One region of the Burkholderia torrens genome, then DNA from elsewhere that is predicted to be linked to it. Evidence: predicted binding sites of a transcription regulator. Region 1 holds the regulator's gene; the other holds the start of a gene.
The links. The regulator FliA, encoded in region 1, starts transcription of late flagellar genes. The targets are predictions, from matches to a motif close to CTAAAGTTTNNNNNNNNNNNGCCGNTA.

Region 1 (3,403 bases):
CCGCGCGGTGTCCGACCAGATCGCGATGCTGCACGGCGCGAACGCGCCGGTGCAGCGCCTGCTGCTGCTCAACGCGACGAGCCACGGCGACACGCTCAACGAAGTCGTGCAGGCATACCGCAGCGCGGGCGAGCACCCTGACCTGGCCGGCTGCATCCTCACGAAGCTCGACGAGGCGACCCACCTCGGCGGCGTGCTCGACACGGTGATCCGCTACAAGCTGCCGGTCCACTACGTGTCGACCGGCCAGAAGGTGCCGGAGAACCTGTACGTCGCCTCGACCAAATTCCTGCTGAAGAGCGCGTTCTGTGTGCCGCGCGACGGTTCCCCCTTCGTGCCGCAAGACGAGGACATGCCGACGCTGCTTTCCGCACTGACCGCACGTTCCACCGCCGAGCTGCACGAGGTGCGATTTGGATAAACGGATCATCGACCAGGCCGAAGGGCTGCGGCGCCTGCTGGCCGGACGCGCGTCGCGCATCGTCGCGGTGACGGGCGGGCCGGCGGGTGTCGGCTGCACGTCCACCGTCGTGAACCTGGCCACGGCGCTTGCGTCGCTCGGCAAGGACGTGCTCGTCGTCGACGAACGCGCCGACGTGCATTCGGCCAGCGCGACGCTGGCGGGCGCGTGGCTGCGCGACGGCGAACGCACGCGGGTGGCCGCCGGCTTCGGCCTGTGCGCGGCCGCGCGGCTCGCGCGCGCCGGCTACGGCGACGCGCAGCTGAGCGATTTCATCGACGGCCCGGCCGACATCGTGCTGGTCGACACGCAGCTCGGCGCCGACGGCGCGTTCTCGGCGCTCGCACGCGAGGCGCACGACGTGCTGGTCGTCACGCGCGTCGCCGCGCAGGCGATCACCGAGGCGTACGCGTGCATGAAGCGGCTGCATTTCGCGCACGCGTTCGCGCAGTTCCGCGTGCTGACCAATCACGTCGGCAGCCACGCGGACGCGAAGACGGCGTTCGACAACCTCGCGGGCGTCGCGAGCCGCTACCTGACCGTGTCGATCGCCGACGCGGGCTGCGTGAGCGCCGATCCGCTCGTCGAGCATGCGCGCGAACTGACGCATGCGGTGGTCGACGCGTTCCCGTCGTCGCCGGCCGCGCGCGATTACCGGCAGATTGCCGCCGACCTGCTGTACTGGCCGATGCGCCCGCGTTCGGGCGCGGGGCGCGCGGTCCACGCGGGCGGCAAGCCGTCGTACGAGGCGGGCGCGGCACACGCCGCGTGAGCGCCACCGCAAGGAGAGAGCCATGATGTACAACGCTCAAGGAAAGATGTCCCAGGCCGACGTGCTCGCGCAATATGCGCCGCTGGTGCGCCGCCTCGGGCTGCAGCTCGTCGCGAAGATGCCGGCGAGCGTCGACCTCGACGACCTGATCCAGGCCGGCATGATCGGCCTGATGGACGCGGCCGGCCGCTACAAGGAAGACCAGGGCGCGCAGTTCGAGACCTACGCGACGCAGCGCATCCGCGGCGCGATGCTCGACGAGCTGCGCAGCAACGACTGGCTGCCGCGCAGCATGCGCAAGACGTCGCGCGAGGTCGAGCACGCGGTGCACCAGGTCGAGCAGCATCTCGGCCGCTCGGCGAGCGAGACCGAGATCGCCGAGCACCTGAAGATGCCGCTCGACGAATACCAGGGGATGCTGCAGGACCTGCACGGCAGCCAGCTCATCTACTACGAGGATTTCGACCGCGCGGCCGACGACGAGCCGTTTCTCGACCGCTATCGCGTCGATCACGCCGATCCGCTGTCCGCGCTGCTCGACGAGCACCTGCGCGAGGCGCTCGTCGAGGCGATCGAGCGGCTGCCGGAGCGCGAGAAGCTGCTGATGTCGCTTTACTACGAACGGGGTCTGAATCTGCGCGAGATCGGTGCGGTGCTCGAGGTGAGCGAGTCGCGCGTGTGCCAGCTGCACAGCCAGGCCGTCGCGCGCCTGCGCGCGCGGCTGCGCGAACAGGCCTGGGTCGGCGCGGAGTCCTGACCCTTTCAGGGCGGCCACGCGCGCCGACGCCGCGCGCGGGTATCGTGCTCGCGCATTCTGCGCGCCGATTTGCTACAATCCCCTCCGTTTTCCGAGGAGCGTTGCGACGGACATCCTTGTCCGCCAGGCTCGGAAGGCTTCACCAAGCAGCCGTGCGGCACGCATTTCGCGACCGTCGCGCCGGCCCCGCTTCCTGAACGGCGCTCACGTCACCAATCTAGAAACTTTTTAGAAAGGAGGGCGTGATGAACGCCATTATCGATTCCAAGGCTTCCCACGATTACGTCGTCGCCGACATGGCGCTGGCCGGCTGGGGCCGCAAGGAACTCAACATCGCCGAGACCGAAATGCCGGGCCTCGTGCAGATCCGCGACGAATACAAGGCACAGCAGCCGCTGAAGGGCGCGCGCATTGCCGGTTCGCTGCACATGACGATCCAGACGGGCGTGCTGATCGAGACGCTGAAGGCGCTCGGCGCGGACGTCCGCTGGGCGTCGTGCAACATCTTCTCGACGCAGGACCACGCGGCGGCCGCGATCGTCGAAGCCGGTACGCCGGTGTTCGCGTTCAAGGGCGAGTCGCTCGACGAGTACTGGGAATTCTCGCACCGCATCTTCGAATGGCCGAACGGCGAATTCGCGAACATGATCCTGGACGACGGCGGCGATGCGACGCTGCTGCTGATCCTCGGCGCGAAGGCCGAGAAGGACCGTTCGGTGATCGCGAAGCCGACCAACGAGGAAGAAGTCGCGCTGTACAAGTCGATCGCTGCGCACCTCGACATCGACGCGACCTGGTACTCGAAGCGCCTCGCGCACATCAAGGGCGTGACCGAAGAAACCACGACCGGCGTGCACCGCCTGTACCAGATGGAAAAGGACGGCCGCCTGCCGTTCCCGGCGTTCAACGTGAACGATTCGGTCACGAAGTCGAAGTTCGACAACCTGTACGGCTGCCGTGAATCGCTGGTCGACGGCATCAAGCGCGCGACCGACGTGATGATTGCGGGCAAGGTCGCGGTCGTCGCGGGCTACGGCGACGTGGGCAAGGGCTGCGCGCAGTCGCTGCGCGGCCTTGGCGCGACCGTGTGGGTCACCGAAATCGATCCGATCTGCGCACTGCAGGCGGCGATGGAAGGCTACCGCGTCGTGACGATGGAATACGCGGCCGACAAGGCCGACATCTTCGTGACGGCCACCGGCAACTACCACGTGATCAACCACGATCACATGAAGGCGATGCGCCACAACGCGATCGTCTGCAACATCGGCCACTTCGATTCGGAAATCGACGTTGCGTCGACGCGCCAGTACCAGTGGGAAAACATCAAGCCGCAGGTCGACCACATCATCTTCCCGGACGGCAAGCGCGTGATCCTGCTGGCGGAAGGCCGCCTCGTGAACCTCGGCTGCGC
Region 2 (3,403 bases), 350 kb from region 1:
GAGTTCGGTCGAGCTGCTGGTCTGCTGGCTGCGGATCGCGGATTGCTGCGGATTGCCGTTCGGGCCGTAGCTTTCCGACGTCTGCTCGATCTTCGAGAAATCGAGGTCCGCGCTGACCTGCGAGCGCGCGTTGCCGGCGCCGAAGATCGGCGCGAGGATCGCGTCGATGCGCTTCTGCGTGTTGTGCTCGACCTGCTGCACGTACTTGAGCTGGCTCGCGTCGAGTCCGGAGGCGGACGCGGTCTGGGTCAGCAGGTTGCCGTCCTGGTCGACGATCGTCACGTTCTTCGCGGGCATGTCGGGCACGCCGGACGACACCATCCGCGTGATCGCCTGGACCTGGCCCTCGTCGAGCACGCGGCCCGGGTAGAGGTCGACGAACACCGACGCGCTCGGCGCTTCCTTGTCGCGCACGAACACCGACGGCTTCGGGATCGCGAGATGCACGCGCGCGCCGCGCACGGCATTGATCGATTCGATGGTGCGCTGCAGCTCGCCTTCGAGCGCGCGCTGGTAATTGATCTGCTCGGCGAACTGGCTGATGCCGAATTTCTGGTTGTCCATCAGCTCGAAGCCGACCGAGCCGCCCTTGGGCAGCCCCATCGCGGCGAGCTTCAGGCGCGTTTCGTGCACCTGGCTCGACGGCACGAGAATCGCGCCGCCGGCGTCGGCGAACTTGTAGGGAACGTTTGCCTGCTGGAGCGCGGCAATGATCGCGCCGCCGTCGCGGTCCGACAGGTTGCTGTACAGCACGCGGTAGTCGGGGGCGCGGCTCCACAGCACGAGCGCGGTGATCGCGGCGATCGCGAACGCGACGGCGATCAGGAACGGCAGCTTCGGGTTGCCCTTCATCCGCGAGATGCCGGGAATGCGTTCCGCGAAGCCGCCCAGCCCGAAGTCAGCGCCGGCGACGCCCGCGCCCGGCAACGCGGCGGCCGCGGCGGCACCGGACGCCGGGCTGGCGAGGCCCGCGCGGGCGTCGGGGTTGATCAGCGAGTTGGCCTGCGAATCCATGCGTCGAGTTTCTCCGGAGCGGGACCACTGAGCTCGCTCGGACGAGCGGGCGGACAATGACACGATGCGATTATCGTGATCCGCGCCGCACTCCGATCGACCGAAAAGAGCGGGGTTTCCCCCGTACTTTCTCGGCTTTGACGCGCGGCGCGCTGCTATCCTTTTTCGCGATCCGGCATGGTGCGCGTGGTGCGGCGCCGGCGGATCCGCCCGGTACGTCCGGGTCTCTTCTCTCAGCCTGGGGACAGCATGACTGCGAACGTCAGCGGAATCGGTTCGGTGTTGCAACAGATGCAGTCGATGGCCGCGCAGGCGTCCGGCGGCGTCGCGAGCCCGACGGCAGCGCTTGCCGGCTCGGGCGCGGCGACGGCCAGCACGTTCGCGAGCGCGATGAAGGCGTCGCTCGACAAGATCAGCGGCGACCAGCAGCACGCGCTCGGCGAGGCGAAGGCGTTCGAGGTCGGCGCGCCGAACGTGTCGCTGAACGACGTGATGGTCGACATGCAGAAAGCCAACATCGGCTTCCAGTTCGGGCTCCAGGTCCGCAACAAGCTAGTGAGCGCTTACAACGACATCATGCAGATGTCGGTGTGACAGGCGGGCCGGGCGGGGCCGGTGGGCCGGCTTTCAGCGCCCGGCGGCCGCCGCGTGCGCCTAAAGCTTTTCAAATCCCTTCCGATAACTCCGGAGAAGGCCGCGCCGTGCGATGCACGGTGGCGGCGACCGTATAGCCAAGGCAGAACAAGGAGAAGCGCATGTTTTCCCCAGGACACGCTGGAGCCAGTGCCTATGCGCGTGTCGGCGTCGAGACGGGGGTGATGGGCGCCTCCCCGCACCGGCTGATCGCGATGCTGTACCAGGGCGCGCGGCAGGCGATCGCGCTGGCGCGCATGCATTTGCAGCAGGGCAACGTGCCCGCGCGCGGCGAAGCGATCAGCAAGGCGATCCGGATCGTCGAGAGCGGGCTGCAGGCCTCGCTGAACCGCGACGCGGGCGGCGAGATCGCGGACCGGCTCGATGCGCTGTACACGTATATCGGCCGGCGCCTGATGGACGCGAACGCGCAGGCGAGCGACGCGATGCTGGTCGAGGTCGACAGGCTGCTCGCGACGCTCGAGGAAGCATGGACGGGCATCGGCCCGGAAGTCGCGCGGATGGCCGCGCAACAGGCAGCGGACGCATCACGATGAATCACAAGGCCGAATACTTCGCACTTTACGAGGCGCTCGCCGCCGTGTCGGGGCGCATGCTGTGCGCCGCCCGCGACGCCGACTGGAGCGCGTTGCCGGGGTTGCAGGCCGAATTCATGCAACTGGTCGACGGGTTGAAGGAAGCCGATCCGGGCGTCGCGCTCGACGAATCGGATCTCGGGCGCAAGCTCGACCTGATCCGCCGCATCCTGGCCGACGACGCGGCGATCCGCGATCTCGCGAGCCCGGACGTCGCGCGGTTGTCCGCGCTGTTCGAGGCGCGGCGCTCGACCCAGGTATTGACCGATCTCTATCGGGCGCGCGGGTAGGGCCCGTTTTCGGGGCCACGCATGTGCGTTCCATAGGCAAACACACCCCAGGGTGAGCAGGCTCCGATCATGACCGGTATCGATTCCGTTGCGGCCGCGCTGCTGGCGAGCCGCCTCGACAGCCTGCTGACCGACACCGTAGCGGCGCCCGCCGGCGGCGGCGCGACCGCGCAGGTCGGCACGCCGGGCGCCGGCGCGTCGTCTCCGCCGCCGGCCGGCAGCCCGCCGGCCGCGCCGCCGGCCTCCACGCAGACCGCACTGTCCGATGTCGGGCGCGTGCTAGACGCGATTTCGCGCGCGGGCGGCGATGCGACGCCCGCCATTGCCGGGCGCACGCCGCTGCTGGCCGATCCCAGCGTGCTGCTGACCGATCCGGCCGCGCCGGCGCGCGTTCCCGCTACACCCGCGCCGGCCGCATCCGCGCCGGCCACGTCGTCCCCGGCTGCCTCCGCCGCGGCATCGTCCGCCGCGGCTGTACGCGAAGCGGCCGCGCCGCTGCCGGTCGCGGCGCTGCGTGAGGCGCTCGCGCAGGCCGTGAGCGAGAGCGGCCTCTTCTATGAATCCCATCTGGCGCAGTGGCTGGCCGGCCAGCGTCCGCTCGCGGCGCTGATGCGCGAGCCGCAGGCACGCCTGACGGCCGCCCTCGCGCCGGCCGACCGCGATGCTTTGCCGCCCGGCTCGACCGACGTGCTCGACGAACTGCTGGCGCAGCGTTCGCCGCTACCCGCGCCCGCGCGGGCGGCCGCGCAGCCGGGCACGCCGGCCCAGGGCGGCGCACCGGCTCGCGATCCCGCGCAGGCGATGCCGGCGGCGGCCCGGCAAGGCGGATCGTTGCAGCCCGATTCCGCCGATCCGCTGGGTGCGCGTGCT

Region 2: a site for FliA is predicted at 1,669-1,695, ahead of fliS (flagellar export chaperone FliS). Genes of this name have one in related genera too.

What each region holds. Positions count from the first base shown of each region.
Region 1 is NZ_OZ480211.1:232,790-236,192, forward strand. It holds gene flhF (flagellar biosynthesis GTPase FlhF) at 1-421, shown strand, start outside; gene AC5LXX_RS00990 (MinD/ParA family ATP-binding protein) at 414-1,232, shown strand; gene AC5LXX_RS00995 (RNA polymerase sigma factor FliA) at 1,255-1,989, shown strand; S-adenosyl-L-homocysteine riboswitch at 2,077-2,202, shown strand; gene ahcY (adenosylhomocysteinase) at 2,235-3,403, shown strand, end outside.
Region 2 is NZ_OZ480211.1:3,396,054-3,399,456, reverse strand. It holds gene fliF (flagellar basal-body MS-ring/collar protein FliF) at 1-1,014, opposite strand, end outside; gene fliE (flagellar hook-basal body complex protein FliE) at 1,264-1,608, shown strand; gene fliS (flagellar export chaperone FliS) at 1,770-2,204, shown strand; gene AC5LXX_RS15770 (flagellar protein FliT) at 2,201-2,533, shown strand; gene fliK (flagellar hook-length control protein FliK) at 2,603-3,403, shown strand, end outside.